2 regions of the Duganella sp. AC237 genome follow, and region 1 is predicted to be linked to the other one. Evidence: riboswitches for the same ligand, from Rfam matches in the RefSeq annotation. Region 1 holds a riboswitch; the other holds the start of a gene.

Region 1 (7,769 bases):
CGCGGCGACCCGCTCTTCGGCCAGGATCGACGCTTCCAACTCGCTGACGGCCTGGGCGAATACCGACAGTTCATGGTCGTAGTCGCGGCCGACGCGGTCGACGCTGCGCTGCATCGCCTTGAACAACGGATCTTCCGGCCCATTGCGCTGCTCCCAGCCCATGCGCGACAGCAGATCGATCATGCGGCGCGCCGGGTGTTCCTCCTGGAAGAAGAAGTTCTTGTCGACCAGCGCGGCCTTGAGCACGGGAATCTGCAGGAAACGGATCAGGTCGCGTATCTCCTGCGAAATGTTCTGGTCGCGGAAAACGGTGTCGAAGATCGCCGTCAGCAAATCGAAGGTGCTTTCGTCGGCGCGCGTCAGGCTGCCTTGCGGCATGCTTTGCTTGATGTTGGGCAGGTAGAACACGTTGGCCGGCATGGCGGCGGCGCTTGCGGCCGGCTCGCCGTCCGATCCGTGCTTGCCCACCGCGGTCGCCTGCAACTGCGCCAGATAGGCGAACAGCGGCTGCCTGGCGCCGATCTGCGACTGCCGCTGCGCCTGCTCGTTGCTGACGCCGCGCGACTGGAAACCTTGTGCCGCCCCCTGGACCCAGACGCCGCCCGCGTTCAGCGCCGGCATCGGCACGTCCGGAATGCCCGGATCGATGACGCCGGCGCCTTGCAGCAGGCCGCCGGCGATCTTGTCGACGATCTGGCCGGCGGCCGAACCGGCGACGTCGCTGGAGGCGAAGAACTGGCGCAGTTGCTGGGCCAAGGCCGCCTGGTTGCCGCGCGCGCGGGCGCCCGCCGCCTGCTTGGCCGCGTCGGCCTTGCGGCCCTTGTAGCCATCCACTGAGCCCGGCATTACGCCCTTGCCCTGCAATGCCAGGTCCAGCGCTTCGAGCATCGGTCCCAGTTCGATGAACATGCCGGGTTTGACAAGCGGTTGCAACAACGGCGCCGACTCCGGCTCGGGATCGAATTGCAGCCAGGCTCGCTGCAAGGCCGACAGGAACACCTCGGGGCGAAACGGATTCTGGCTCACGCGCAAGATATCGCGGCCCAACAGGAACGCCAGCCGCACATTGAGCGTCTGCAACGCGTCCGAATGCAACGATTCGAACGGTTTGCTGGCGCCGCCGAGCGCCACCCTTTTGTCCATTTCCTCGAACGGCACCAGCGACATCGGCTGCCCGGCGCCGCTACGTTTGTCTTTCGCGGCCGGCGCCAACTGTGCGATCTCCTGGCGCAGCGTGTTTTCCAATGCCTCCGTCGCCAGATGCAAGAACGCGAAATGGCGGTTACGCAGCAAATTGCCGGCGCGCAGCCGTTGCTGGATGGTGCGCGTATCCCCGTCGGTGGCGTCGATCAGCGCGCCGGCCAGCTTGGCGGCCAGCGCCAGATATTGATCGCCCGCGTGCTTGACGGCGATGCCGATCAAGTCCTCCAGCAAGCCATGCCGCGGCGTGACCGTCTTTATCGGCGCGCCGCTGGTGCTCGGGGTGGTTGAAGTATTCGCCATCGTGTCGGCCCGCTGGTGATCGATCCGTAGACCCCATTCTTACACAGTATTTCCGCATGGCAATACCAGCAGTGAAAGAATCGGCGATTTTTTTTGCCCCTTGCGGGCTGTGTACCACTTTCCTCGTTCCAACAACTGCTTTGACGAGGCGCAATGAACAAGCTTGGACTTTGCTTAACATCATTATATGGTCCGCCCCGCTCCCGCCCTCGCCGTCGCTTCCCTCACCAAGGATATCCATGAAATACCTGCATAACCTGGAAACCTCCAGCAAATTGCTGATCGCCTTCGCCACCGTGCTGGTCCTGACCGTGCTGCTGGGCCTGAGTTCACTCGCGCGCATGGGCGACATCGACCGCGCGTCGACGCAGCTGTCCGACACCTGGCTGCCGCAATCGATCGCCGTGCTGTCGCTCAAAAACAATGTGCAGGAATTGCGCAAGCTCGAACACGTGGTGATCAGCGACAAGGCCAGCATCGACGGTTCCGAGCAAAAACTAAGTCTCGCACTATCCGCGTTCCGTGACAATGCTGACAAGCTCGGCAAGACCATCAACGATGCAAACCTCATGCCGCAGGCGGCGGAATTACAACGGATGGCCGCTTCCTACCTGCTCGCGCACGACAAAATGATGGCGCTGGCCAACGAGGGCAAAAAGGACGAGGCGGTCGCGGTGCTCAAGGGCTCGTCGCTGCCGGCGTTCGACGCCGTCAGCGGCCAGCTCGACAAATTACTGTCCAGCAATCTCGAAGGCGGCCGGCAGGCGGCACGAGGCGCCGACCAGGCGTACCTGGCCGGGCGCATCGTCACGCTGGCCCTGCTGTCGGCGGCGATCGGCTTTGGCGTGCTGCTGGCGTTTTGGCTGGCGCGCTCGATCTCGGCGCCGCTGCAGCAAGTGATGCTGGTGGCGCAGCGCATTGCCGACGGCGACTTGAGCACCCGCATCGAAGTACGGTCCGGCAATGAAACCGGCAAGCTGCTGCAGGCGATGCAGCATATGAACGACAGCTTGATGACGATGATCGCCCAGGTGCAAAGCGGCGCGCGGGCGATCGGCCAGGCGTCGGCCGAGATCGCCGAGGGCAATCTGGACTTGTCGAGCCGCACCGAGCAGCAGGCCGCCTCGCTGGAAGAGACCGCCTCGTCGATGGAGCAGCTGACGGCAACCGTCAAACAAAACGCCGAGCACGCGGTGCAGGCCAACAAGCTTGCCGTGTCGGCGTCGGCGGTGGCGGTGCGCGGCGGCAGCGATGTCGGCCAAGTGGTCGGCACGATGGCGTCGATCAACGACAGCTCGAAGAAAATCGCGGAAATCATTGGCGTCATCGACGGCATCGCGTTCCAGACCAACATCCTGGCGCTGAACGCTGCGGTCGAAGCGGCCCGTGCCGGCGAGCAAGGACGCGGCTTCGCCGTCGTCGCCTCCGAAGTGCGCAACCTGGCCCAGCGCAGCGCGGCGGCCGCCAAGGAGATCAAAAGCCTGATCGACGACTCGGTCGACAAGGTGGTGCGCGGCACGCAGCTGGCCGACCAGGCACGCTTGACGATGGACGAGGTGGTGGGCAGCGTCCAGCGGGTAACCGGGCTGATCGGAGAGATCGCCGACGCCAGCGCCGAGCAAACGGCCGGCCTGGAGCAAGTCAACCGGGCGATCGCGGCGATGGATCAGGTGACCCAGCAAAACGCCGCGTTGGTCGAGCAGGCGGCCGCCGCAGCGTCGTCGATGCGCGACGAAACGGGCAAGCTGAACGAGGCGATCGGTGCGTTCGCCGTGCACGACGGCGCGGACCGGGAAGCGCGGGCGCGGCAGCCGCTGGTCGCCGCCGAGGCGCTCAAAACGCGTGGCATCGCCGGCATGCCAGGCGCGGCGGACATGCGCGACGACGAGGAGACGCCGCCGGCGCTCGCCACCGCCGGCGCGCGCCGCGAACGAATCAAGCCGGCACTGCCCTCGCCGGGAAAACGCACGGTCGCGCCACGCCGTCCGCCCGCCCGCGCCGGCGCCGCCAGCGGACTGGGCAAGGCATCCGGCAAGCTCAACAGTGAGGTCGAATGGGAAGAGTTTTAATGACGAGTGCGAGGCATGTTCCTACAGCCCCCCAAGACGCACTCCGATAGCAAGTGCCTGAGCGAAAACGCATCATTGCTCTACCAGAAACGCGCACGGTGTCACCGTTTTTCCAGTCAGCACGGCGCGCTTGTGGCGAGTACGTTCTTTCACTTTCACAAAGGAACTAAAATGAACTCGAATCAAAAAAGCGGTGGCAGCAAGCAAGGCTCCAGTCAAGGCAGCAGCAAGCAATCGGGCGACAAAGGGTCGTCCAGCGGCTCGCGCTCCGGCACCCAGGGCGGCACCCATGAGCAGCATGTGGAAGCCGGCCGGCAAAGCCATAAAAACGACGGCAACAAACAGACGGGCAACAAAAACCGCTAATCAGGCTCCACCATAATTAGCGGCATGGCGGCGCCTCCCTGGCGCCGCTCCCGTTTCAGCTTGCAATCAAATATTGGCCACGCGCTGTCCACGCGGCGGCACAAAGTCCTTCACGGCGTTGACCATCCCCACCGCCACGCCCTCGGCCGCCGTCAGGTGCAGGTCGGAGTACGCGTGCGTGCGCCAGTGCTCCTCGGTCAGCTTGACGTGTTCGCGCAGGATCTGCTCGGTGCGGGCGTCGTCGGCCTGCAAGCCTTCGACGATGATGCGCAACGCGTCCGGCCGGGCGCCGTGCGGCGCGCTGGCGTGCGATTTGTGCACCATGAAGCGCGCCGTGTCGCTGGCATAACGCTCCTCGCCGGACAGGAACAGGATCACGGCGATGGACGCCACCGCGCCGGCGTTGTAGGTGACGATCTTGATCGGCAACTTGCTCAGGTAATTGTACAGACAGATGCCGTCGCTGACATAGCCGCCGTTGGACTGGATCAGGATGTGGGCGGTGGTGATGCGGTCCTCCGTCATATCGGCAACGGCGTCGAAGACACGGCGCACCATGTCACTGTTGACGTCGCCTGACAGGGTGAACCACGCGTGGCCCTCGTAGGAATTTGGATCTTGGCTCATGGGTGGGCTCTCGAATAAGTGTGATTTATTCTAGCAAATAGTTGTTTATATAGCGTTTTTATTGCACGCCATTCGTGCGCGCCCCCGCCCACCACCCCATCCAGCCCTGCCCGCAAGATTGACATTCAGGCCCTTCTGACATATATTCCCGAGTCTTGATCGGGAGAGGGTTGCGGGCGATACGCCAACGCAGCCGCCGAAGGGGCACTACCCAAAAACTCTCAGGCAAAAGGACCGATCAAGGGACCAGCGCGGCCGCCGTTCGATTTTTTATCGCGGCGGGATGCCAACTGGTCCAACTCTGGAGAGCGGCCGCGGCACACGCCGGCGGCCCACCGAAGGGGCGCACGGGAATCGAGTTCGACTTCGCGTCGATTCGCCCGTAATCTCTCAGGTACCAAGGACAGAGGGGTCTGCGATCATTGTGGAAACAGCTTTTTAGCCGTTCCTTGTATGTTCTGTTAACCCCTTTTCGATATGGACCGAGGAATTATGACGCTCAAAGCCACCCCACTCAATAACGCACACCGCGCCGCCGGCGCCAAGATGGTCGATTTCGGCGGTTGGGACATGCCCGTCAACTACGGATCGCAGATCGAAGAACACAACGCCGTGCGCACCGACGTCGGCATGTTCGACGTCGCCCACATGTGCGTGGTCGACATCAAGGGCGCCAACGTGCGCGCCTTCCTGCGCGGCCTGCTGGCCAACAACGTCGACAAGCTGCAGGTGTCGGGCAAGGCGCTGTACTCGTGCATGCTCAATCCGCAGGGCTTTGTCATCGACGACTTGATCGTCTACTTCATCGACGAGAGCTGGTTCCGCCTGGTCGTCAACGCCGGCACCGCCGAAAAAGACGTGGCGTGGATGCAGGCGCAGAACGCCGCCACCAACAGCGGCGTGACAATCACGCAGCGCCGGGATGGTGATAACGCCATGGCGCTGATCGCCGTGCAGGGCCCGAACGCGCGCGCCAAGGTGTGGGACGTGATCCCCGAATCGAAGGCCGGCACCACCGACATGAAACCGTTCAACGTCGCCTTCGCGCACAGCGCCGCCTTCGGCGAGGCGATGATCGCCCGCACCGGCTACACCGGCGAAGACGGCTTCGAGATCGGTGTCGCCGCCGACCAGGCCGAGAAGCTGTGGAACGCGCTGGCCGCCGCCGGCGTCAAGCCGGCCGGCCTGGGCGCCCGCGACACGCTGCGTCTGGAGGCGGGCATGAACCTGTACGGCCAGGACATGGACGAAACCGTCAACCCGCTCGACGCGGGCCTGGCATGGACCATCGACCTGGTGTCCGAGCGCGACTTCATCGGCAAGGCTGCCCTGCAGGCGATGGGCCAGAACGCCCAATTCGTCGGCTTGATCCTGCGCGAAAAAGGCGGCGTGCTGCGCGCCCACCAGAAAGTCATCGTGGCCGGCACCGACGCCGTCGGCGAGATCACCAGCGGCACCTTCAGCCCGACCATGCAGCAGGCCATCGCGCTGGCGCGCGTGCCCAACGGCGTGGCCGTCGGCGACACCGTGCACGTCGAGATCCGCGACAAGAAGCTGGCCGCCTCGGTGGTCAAGCTGCCCTTCGTCCGCAACGGTAAAATCCTCGCCGTTTAAATGATTTAGTATCCTAGTTCGAACCCGCCCCCTACCCATCTGGAGCCTTACATGAATATTCCTGCAGACCTGAAGTACACCGAATCCCACGAATGGGTGCGCGCTGAGTCGGACGGCACCGTCACCGTCGGCATCACCGAGTACGCGCAGGACGCGCTGGGCGACATCGTCTTCGTCGAACTGCCGAAGGTCGGCAAGAGCTACACGGCCGGCGACGACGCCGCCGTGGTGGAATCGGTCAAGGCGGCCAGCGACATCTACGCGCCGGTGTCGGGCGAAGTCATCGCCGTCAACGAAGACGTGGCCAGCGCCCCGGAGTCGATCAACAGCGACGCCTACGCCGCCTGGCTGTTCAAGATCAAGCCGGCCGACGCCAGCGCGATCGACGGCCTGCTGGACGCAGCCGCCTACGGCAAGACCACCGAAGCGTAAATTATGACCCGTTCAAGCCTGACCCAACTTGAAGCACGCGACGCTTTCATCGCACGCCACATCGGCCCTGACGCCGCAGAACAGGAAGCCATGCTGGCGGTCCTCGGCTACGCCTCGCGCGCCGCCCTGATCGACACCATCGTCCCTGCCAACATCCGCAACAAGGCCACCCTGCCGCTCGGCGCATACACCCAGCCGATGCCGGAGCAGGAAGCGTTGAACAAGCTGAAAAAAATCGCCGGCAAGAACAAGGTCCTGAAGTCGATGATCGGCCAGGGCTACTACAACACGCTGACGCCGGGCGTGGTGCTGCGTAACATCTTCGAAAACCCGGCCTGGTACACCGCCTACACGCCGTACCAGCCGGAGATCTCGCAAGGCCGCCTGGAAGCGATCCTTAACTTCCAGCAGACCATCACCGACCTGACCGGCATGGGCATCGCCAACGCCTCGATGCTCGACGAAGGCACCGCCGCCGCCGAAGCGATGACCCTGATCCAGCGCGTGGGCAAGTCGAAGTCGAACGTGTTCTACGTCGCCGACGACGTGCTGCCGCAAACGCGCGAAGTGGTCGAGACCCGCGCCAAGCCGCTGGGCATCGAAGTCAAGGGCTTCCACCCTGCCGAACTTTCCGGCATCGGTGACGCCTTCGGCGTGCTGCTGCAGTACCCCGGCGTTAACGGCGTGGTGCGCGACTACAAAACCGGCGTCGAGGCGGTCAAGGCCAAGGGCGCGATGGTGGTTGTCGCCGCCGACCTGCTGGCGCTGACCATGCTCACGCCACCGGGCGAATGGGGTGCGGACGTGGTCGTCGGTAACAGCCAGCGCTTCGGCGTCCCGCTGGGATTCGGCGGCCCGCACGCCGGCTACCTGTCGACCCGCGACGAATTCAAACGCAGCATGTCCGGCCGCCTGGTCGGCGTCACCATCGACGCCCAGGGCAACAAGGCCTACCGCCTGGCGCTGCAAACCCGCGAGCAGCACATCCGCCGCGAAAAAGCCACCTCCAACATCTGCACCGCACAGGTGCTGCTGGCGGTGATGGCGTCGATGTACGCCGTCTACCACGGCCCGAAAGGCCTGTTGCAGATTGCCCAGCGCGTGCACCGCTACACCGGCGTGCTGGCGGCTAACCTGAAGACGCTCGGCTACACCGTC
Region 2 (7,769 bases), 400 kb from region 1:
CCAGCACCGCCGACGATTTGATCGCATGCGCCGACGATGCCATGTACAAGTGCAAGGCGGAGCGCAAAAAAGCGCGCGCCCTCACGATCGACTAGGGTCGGCCAAGTCGGCCAAGTCGGCCAGGGGCCGGTCAATCGCGGCCGGCGCCTTCCACATACACCTCGTCGCCGCAGCCCACCGCGCGCACGCGTACCGGGGCGGCGTTGCCCACCATCTGCTTCAACTCACCGTCGGTGCTGAATTCGAGCGGCAGCGACAGGCGGATCTCCTGCAGGTACTTGCGCTGCGTGCAAATCAGGGTGATGCTGTCGGCCACCTGGGCGCCGTAGCTGGTCTTGACCCGCTCGAAGAACTCGTTGACGCGGAACGACTTGCCCACGCTGCCCAATACGATCTTGCCCACCTCCGAATCATTCACCACCCGCACCGCCGACACGGCCTTGATGAAGTAGTCGTCCGGCGACAGCGATTGGCATTTGCCATGCTTGTTCCACTCGTAGGCGCCGAATGTGCGCTCGTAGAAGAAGTTGGGCATCCATGGCGCGATCTTGTCGATGGTTTCCTGCTTGAGCGAGAACTGCTCGCCCTTGCAGCTGCCATAATTGGTGCCGCACTCCTTCTTGTTCGGCCACAGGCCGTGCAGGTTCAGGTTCTTCGCCTCCAGTTTGCCGCCGTTCATGGCGTCGCATTCTGGCTTTTTGCCGTTGTATTTCACATGCTCGCAAAAACCCGGCTGCCAGGTGATCGCCAGCAGATAGCTATCCTGCTTGTTGGCGATGTTGCACACCCCTCCGGCGGCAGCGATCTCGCGCCCGCGCTGCGCCTTGGTCGGCTTATCGCTCAACTCCGGCGTGCCGCATTCCTTGCGCACCCAGCGCAATGCCGGCTGCGCGCCCGGCACCTCGACCCTGATCCAGTCGTAATCGACCTTGTTGATTTCGCGGACCGTGTACTCGGTCCCCGGCACGATTTTCTGCGCGCCCGGGTTGTTCTGTTTGGCGAAGGATGTGTAAGCCTCGCAGCTTTGGGTGGCGGTGAAACTGCCATTGGCCGATTCGCTGGCGCTGCAACCGAACGCGGTAAAAACAAGCAGCAAGGCGGCTGCGGGGACGGTGTGGCGATGCATTCAAACTCCTCAGGTTGGTCAAGTGCCAATATCTTAGCGGACTTATCGCGGCGGGTGGGAAGCCCTTTTCTATCGAAAACAGCCGCCGGCACCGCGACTTGTGGCAACCGCACGACGAATCGAAGGCTTGCCGTCCGTGATAGGCGATAGTTTCTTTATGACATGATATTCTCGGTTACCGACTGATCCTGCGAACCACAATGATCTCCAACGAAACACGCCTGAAGTGGGTGGCTTTCATACTGCTCGTCTTCATGGGTGGCGTCGGCACGCTGCCCTTCCTGACCAACCGCAGCGTCCAGCACACCATGGCGCAGTTGAAAGCCACTTCGGCCAGGGAACGCCACTACCAGTCGATCCTGGGGTTGCTGGTGGACGCCGAAACCGGCCAGCGCGGCTTCATCCTGACCGGCAAGGAGGAGTTTTTGCAGCCCTACCATGCGGCGGTCAACATGATCGAGCCGCTGCGGGCGACGCTGTGGCAGGAAAGCGCCGACCCGCGCGAGCGCAAAGCGCTGGCCGACGTCAAGGTCTCCATGGACCTCAAGCTAGGCTTGATGGCCGAGACGATCGCGATGCGGCGCGAGCAGGGATTCGCCGCCGCCGAAAAGGTCGTCGCCGCCGGCGCCGGCCGCGCGCACATGGACATCCTGCGCAATCTGATCGGCGGCGAGCTGTCCTCGCTGTCGATCCACCGCGACGAGTTGCGCGAGCAGCTGACGCACGGCGCCCGCAAGGCCATGTACATCAGCGCGGCAGTCAACATCGCCGAGATGATACTGCTGGCGGTGGCGTTGCTGGTCGGTCTGCGCTCGTTGCGCGCGCGCGCGAACGCCGAAAGGCTGGCGGCGGAAAACACCGGGGCGCTGCGCCGCGCCGCCGCCGCGTCGGAGCTGCGCAACCAGCAGCTGGCGGTCAGCGCCGACATGCTGCACGCGCTCGAATGCGTATCCACCGTCGAAGAAGCCTCGCTGATCGTCTCCACGTTCTGCAAAAAGCTGGTGCCCGGCGTATCCGGCAGCCTTTACCTGTATCGCAACTCGCGCGACACGCTGGAGCGCAAGGCCAGGTGGGGCGACATTGCCGACGACGCCGATGGCATCGAGCCGGAACAGTGCTGGGCGGTGCGGCGCGGCACCGTCCACGTCTGCGCCGGTGACGGCGATCTGCAGTGCCGGCATGGCAGCGCGGGCGACAGCGGCGCCGGTCCGCGCGTCTGCATGCCGCTGGTGACGCAGGACGCCGTGCTGGGATGCCTGACCCTGTACGCGGCGCCCGAGCAGCACGACATCTTCGAACGCCAGCGCGAGGTACTGGCCACGCTAAGCGAAGAGATCTCCATGTCGATGAGTAACATCAAATTGCGCGAGACCTTGCGCCTGCAATCGATCATCGATCCGCTGACCGAGTTGTACAACCGCCGCTACATGGACGAGACGCTGCGGCGCGAGCTGATACGCTCGCAGCGGAACGCGAAGCCGCTGGCGGTCATCATGCTCGATCTGGACCACTTCAAGCGCACCAACGACACCTACGGCCATGACGGCGGCGACGCCATCCTGAAGCGGGTGGCGCAGGTGCTGTTGACGAATATCCGCGCGTGCGACGTCGCGTGCCGCTTCGGCGGCGAGGAGATGGTGGTTCTGCTGCCAGATTGCGACATCGACCTGGCGACCGAGCGCGCGCAGCTCTTTCGCGGGTTGATCGAGGCGCTCCAGGTCGCGCATGGCGGCCACACGGTGCGCACGACGGCGTCGCTGGGCGTGGCCGGGTACCCGGAACACGGTGCCGAGCCGGCGGCACTGTTCCAGGCGGCCGACAAGGCGCTTTACCAGGCCAAGCGTGACGGCAGAAACCGCGTCGTCCGGGCGCTGGCCCCGGAGGCGGCCAGCGCGGATCAGCGCCGCACGGAAGCTCACGAAAATCGCGTATCCTAGACGGTTCACACATCTAACGCAGAGCGCACGCCATGGCGACAAAACCAGTTACCAAAGCCGAAACGGTCCTGCTATCGGGCGGCAATCCGCAAATCCCCAAGGCCTATGGCGACGCGCCGGTGCAGGCCTACATCGCCGCGATGCCGGGCTGGAAAAGCGATCTCGGACGACGTCTGGACGAGATCATCGTCCACACCATACCCGGCGTGAACAAGGCCGTTAAATGGAACACGCCGCTATACGGGATCGCCGACCAAGGCTGGTTCCTGGGTTTTCATTGTTTTACCAAGTACGTCAAAGTCACCTTCTTCAACGGCGGTTTTCTCGATCCGCTGCCGCCGGGGGCGTCCAAAACCGCCGGCGTGCGACATCTCGACCTGCGCGAGGACGACCCGCTCGACGAAGCGCAATTCGCCGAGTGGGTGCGACAAGCCAGCCGGTTGCCCGGCGAGCGCATGTAAAGGCCGTCAGGCCACTTTCGCGACCCGCGCGGGCGCTTGCCGCCCGCCCTCCCGCCCCGACGCGGCGAAGATGGTCTCGGCGATGATGTCCGCCGTCGCCGCCGACAGTGTCCAGCCCAGGTGCCCGTGGCCGGTATTGTAGAAGACCGTCGGCGCCTTGCCGCGCCCCACACGCGGCATCAGATTGGGCATCATCGGCCGCAGCCCGGCCCATGGCGTCACGCTGCGCGTGCTCACCCCCGGGAAGCATTGCTGCACCCACTTCACCAGCGGGGCGATGCGGTCGGCCCGGATATCGCGGTTGAACCCATTGAACTCCGCCGTGCCGGCCACGCGGAAGCGGTCGTCGCCCAGTCGGCTGGTCACCAGCTTGGTCTCGTCGTCGAGCAGGCTGACGGTCGGCGCGGCGGCCTGGCTGGCGGCGTCGTTCAGGTGCACCGTGATCGAATAGCCCTTGACCGGATAGACGTTGACGCGGTCGCCCAGCATCGCCGCCATCGCGCGGCTGGCGGTGCCGGCGCAAACGACCACCGCGTCGTAGCGGCGGGTGGTGCTGAAACCGTCCTCCTCGACGGTGATGTCGACGCCGTCGGCGCCCGCCCGCATGGCCGTCACCTGCTGGCCGAAGCGCAGTTCGGCGCCCAGCCGTTGCGCCGCCCGCGCCAGCCCGGTGGTGAATTTGTGGATATCGCCGGTGCTGTCGCTGACGGTGTAGTGGCCGCCGTAGTAGTCGCCGCGCAGGGTCGGCTCGATGGCGCGCATCTCCTCCGGCGTGACGGCGCGACGCGCCAGCCCGCCCTGCATCAACAGCTTCGACACGCCCGCCGCGTGCTCGAATCCGGCGCGCTCGCGGTAGATGTGCAGGATGCCTTCGCGCTTGAGGTCGAAGGCGATGTCTTCGTCCCTGGCCCACTGGAACAGGTGTTCGCGCGCCGCCAGCGCCAGCTGTGCGGTGGCGATCGTGTTGTCGCGGTAGTGCGGGATGGCGGCGATGAATTGGGCGAACCACGACAGCTTGTGCCAGCCCGGCTTTGGATTGACCAGCAGCGGCGCGTCGTTCCTCAGCATCCACTTCAGGCCCTTGGCGATGGTGGACCGGTGATTCCACACTTCCGCGTTGGAGGCGGACAGCTGGCCGCCGTTGGCGAACGAGGTTTCCATCGCCGCGTAGCGGTGGCGTTCGAGCAGGGTGACGGCGAAGCCGCGTTTGGCGAGGGCGTAGGCGGTGGTGACGCCGGTGATGCCGCCGCCGATGATTGCGATGGTTTTCATGAAGATTCCAGACCGTCAAAGGGGATGGTCTCGGCGCACATGCGCAAAGACACCCCCTCTGTTCTGGACCTGAGAGATTCACGCCGGGCCGCGATGGCGGCAGCGCTTGCTCCTTCGGTGCGGGTGGACGACGTCCGAGTCCTGCCGCTCTTCAGAGTTTAAAGTGCTGTATCGGTCCTTTTGCCTGAGAGTTTCCGGGGCGGTTGCTCCTTCGGCGCCGTCCGTCAGCGCGATGCTGGAACAGTCTCTCCCGATACGGCGGTGGCTTTTGGCCACAACGGGCGTAGCTTACCTGAAAAATTGCGGCTTATCCACCCGACCCGCACCCACCCGGCGCATTGGGTTCGCGGCAACCCGGCCGTGGGATGGGATACTTGGCCAACCCGCGCTACGAGATAATGCATGTGGCGCATCACCATCGCCACCACTTCCACTGCGTGAAATGCGACCGCGTGTTCGATATCGAGGGCTGCCCTGGCCATATGGACAGTCTGGCGACCAAGGGGTTTACCATCGAACGCCACGAGTTGACCTTGTACGGCGTCTGCGCCGAATGCTCGGCCGCCGGCGCCACGCCGCCGCCCCGGCCCCAACCCGCCATCAGCTTGACCCGGCACGGCGCCGGCAATCGGCACGCCGGTTTGTGCCCGCCGCGATCCGCCATGCCCCGCGCCTGCCCTGCGCGTGCGACAGCGTACATCGCTTAAAATCGAACTTAGGCATACTTATCGTTACCCCGAAATAACTTGATGAAAGCGAGACATGGCAGAGAATGAAAAGGCGGCGTCGCCCGCCCCGGTGATGGATGCGGAAACCCTGGAGTTCATACGCGGCGTGTTCACGCTGGTGCGCGGCGGCGACGCGGAACGTCTGGCCGGCATGGTGGCCAAGGGCTTGCCCGTCAGTTTCCGCAATGAGAAAGGCGACAGCCTGATCATGCTGGCCTGCTATCACGGCCACCTGGACACGGCGCGCGTGCTGCTCGAAGCCGGCGCCGACCCGAACGTGCCGAACGACCAGGGCCAGACGCCGCTGGCGGGCGTGGCCTACAAAGGCTATCTGGACATCGCCGAGCTGCTGCTGGCCCATGGCGCCGACATCGAAGGCGCCAGCCCGGACGGCAAGACGCCGCTGATGATGGCGGCCATGTTCAACCGCACCGATATCCTCAAGCTGTTGATCGAGCGCGGCGCGGCCGTCGATGCGGTCGACAGTCGGGGCATGACGGCGATCTCGCTGGCGCAGACGATGGGCGCGAAGGACACGGCCGCGCTGCTGGCCGAAAAAAACCTGTAAGCCACGCTGCGGCGACCCCGACCCGTCCCTCCCGCCCTCATGCCCCGATCAGGCCTTGCCCGCACACGCGCAGGGTCGCGCCGCTGATGCCGAACGCGGCCGGGGTGCTGAGGAACGCGATCAGTTCGGCGACGTCGCGCGGCTGCCCGCTCTGCTTGACGGCATTGAGGCGCCGGCCGATCTCCCGCACGACCATGGGCATGGCGTCGGTCATCGGCGTATCGATGAAGCCGGGCGCCACGGCGTTGATGCAGATGCCGCGCGGCGCCAGCAGCGGCGCCTGGGCGGCGACATAGCCGATCAGCGCGGCCTTGGACGCGGCGTAGTTGGTCTGCCCGAAATTGCCCGCCACGCCGCTGACCGACGACAGGCAGACAATCCGGCCGTCGTCGCGCAGCACGCGCCGCTCCAGCAAGCGCTGGTCGATCGCGATCACGGCGGCCAAGTTGACCTGCACCACCAGATCCCAGAAATGCTCCTGCATATTGGCCAGCGTGCGGTCGCGCGTGATGCCGGCGTTGTGGACCACGACGTCGACGCCGCCGAAGCGCTCGAGCAAAAAGTCGGCAAGACGCCCGGCGCTGTCCGGCGCGGCGATATCGGCGAGGAAGGGCACGGCGGCGAAGCGGTCGCAGGCCTGGTGCAACGCATCCGCCGCGCCCGGCACATCGAGCGCGACGACGGTGGCGCCCTCTTGCGCCAGCCGCTCGACCACGGCCAGGCCGATGCCCCTGGCGGCGCCTGTCACCAGCGCGACCTTGCCGGACAACGCCTGCGTCGACGACATGCTGGCGGGCGCCGCCACGTTGGCCGCCAGGTGGAACGCCTGCCCTGTCACGTAGGTGGTGCGGGCGCCGCAAAAGAACCGCAGCGGACCGTCCAGGCGGTCGAGCGCGTCGCGCGCCACATAGCCGAGATTGACCGTAATACCTTTGGCGCCGATTTCCTTTGCCAGCGAGCGCACAAATCCTTCAACGCCACGGGCAACGGCGGCGGCGGCCGGCGTGGCCGCGGCGCCGGGATCGGCCGCCAGTATCAGCACCCGGCCATTGCGAACCAGCCGCCGCACGACAGGATGCAAGCCGTCGTACAACGCCCGGTAGTCCTGCGGCGCCACGCAACCGGTGGCGTCCATCGCGACGATATCGAGCGGCCCGGCGCCGGCGGCCGGCCCGTCCAACGCCGCCGTGCCGGCGCGGACAAAAGCCGCCGCCATCGCCTCGGCCGCATAGCCGCCGGCCGTCCGGCATAACAAAACGCGTTTGCCATCGAACGGCCGGTCCACATACGGTCCCGCCTCGCGCGACAGCGGCACCGGGTTCGGCAGGCCGATGGCCCTGGCGATGGCGCCGGTGATCGGGTTGCCGTTCAAGCGCATTAACAAATCGGACATGTGATTCTCTTCGGTGCGGGTAACACCGCATTATGCCCGCACCGGCCGCTGGAGACGTTCCAGCCCGGTTTGCCGTCCACCCGCAAGACGCCGGCCCGGCCTCAGTCGAGCAAGCCGAGCATTTTGGCCTCGTAGATCGCCTCGGCGCGCGAGTTCACCTTGAGCTTGCGGTAGGTGCGCCGGATGAAGGTCAGCACGGTGTGGCTCGACACCGCCATCAATCCTGCGATCTCCTCGGTGGTGAAGCCTTTGGTGATCAGCTCCAGCACCTGCTGCTCGCGGGG

What was found. A riboswitch is a leader RNA that binds a small molecule or an ion and turns the genes downstream of it on or off. The one in region 1 is predicted to bind glycine.
Region 2: it holds a riboswitch for glycine, as region 1 does, so the genes downstream of both, AC0IYS_RS16760 (D-amino acid dehydrogenase) here and gcvT (glycine cleavage system aminomethyltransferase GcvT) in region 1, are expected to answer to the same signal.

What each region holds. Positions count from the first base shown of each region.
Region 1 is NZ_CEEDEW010000003.1:4,176,958-4,184,726, forward strand. Features, by position in the region: gene AC0IYS_RS18465 (DUF1631 family protein) at 1-1,503, opposite strand, end outside; gene AC0IYS_RS18470 (methyl-accepting chemotaxis protein) at 1,743-3,572, shown strand; gene AC0IYS_RS18475 (hypothetical protein) at 3,744-3,938, shown strand; gene AC0IYS_RS18480 (ATP-dependent Clp protease proteolytic subunit) at 4,005-4,565, opposite strand; glycine riboswitch at 4,716-4,812, shown strand; glycine riboswitch at 4,857-4,982, shown strand; gene gcvT (glycine cleavage system aminomethyltransferase GcvT) at 5,058-6,179, shown strand; gene gcvH (glycine cleavage system protein GcvH) at 6,231-6,611, shown strand; gene gcvP (aminomethyl-transferring glycine dehydrogenase) at 6,615-7,769, shown strand, end outside.
Region 2 is NZ_CEEDEW010000003.1:3,775,579-3,783,347, forward strand. Features, by position in the region: gene AC0IYS_RS16740 (cache domain-containing protein) at 1-95, shown strand, start outside; gene AC0IYS_RS16745 (ribonuclease T2 family protein) at 131-1,126, opposite strand; gene AC0IYS_RS16750 (diguanylate cyclase) at 1,327-3,063, shown strand; gene AC0IYS_RS16755 (DUF1801 domain-containing protein) at 3,096-3,524, shown strand; gene AC0IYS_RS16760 (D-amino acid dehydrogenase) at 3,531-4,796, opposite strand; glycine riboswitch at 4,845-4,958, opposite strand; glycine riboswitch at 4,959-5,059, opposite strand; gene AC0IYS_RS16765 (hypothetical protein) at 5,201-5,503, shown strand; gene AC0IYS_RS16770 (ankyrin repeat domain-containing protein) at 5,559-6,092, shown strand; gene AC0IYS_RS16775 (3-oxoacyl-ACP reductase) at 6,130-7,485, opposite strand; gene AC0IYS_RS16780 (LuxR C-terminal-related transcriptional regulator) at 7,587-7,769, opposite strand, start outside.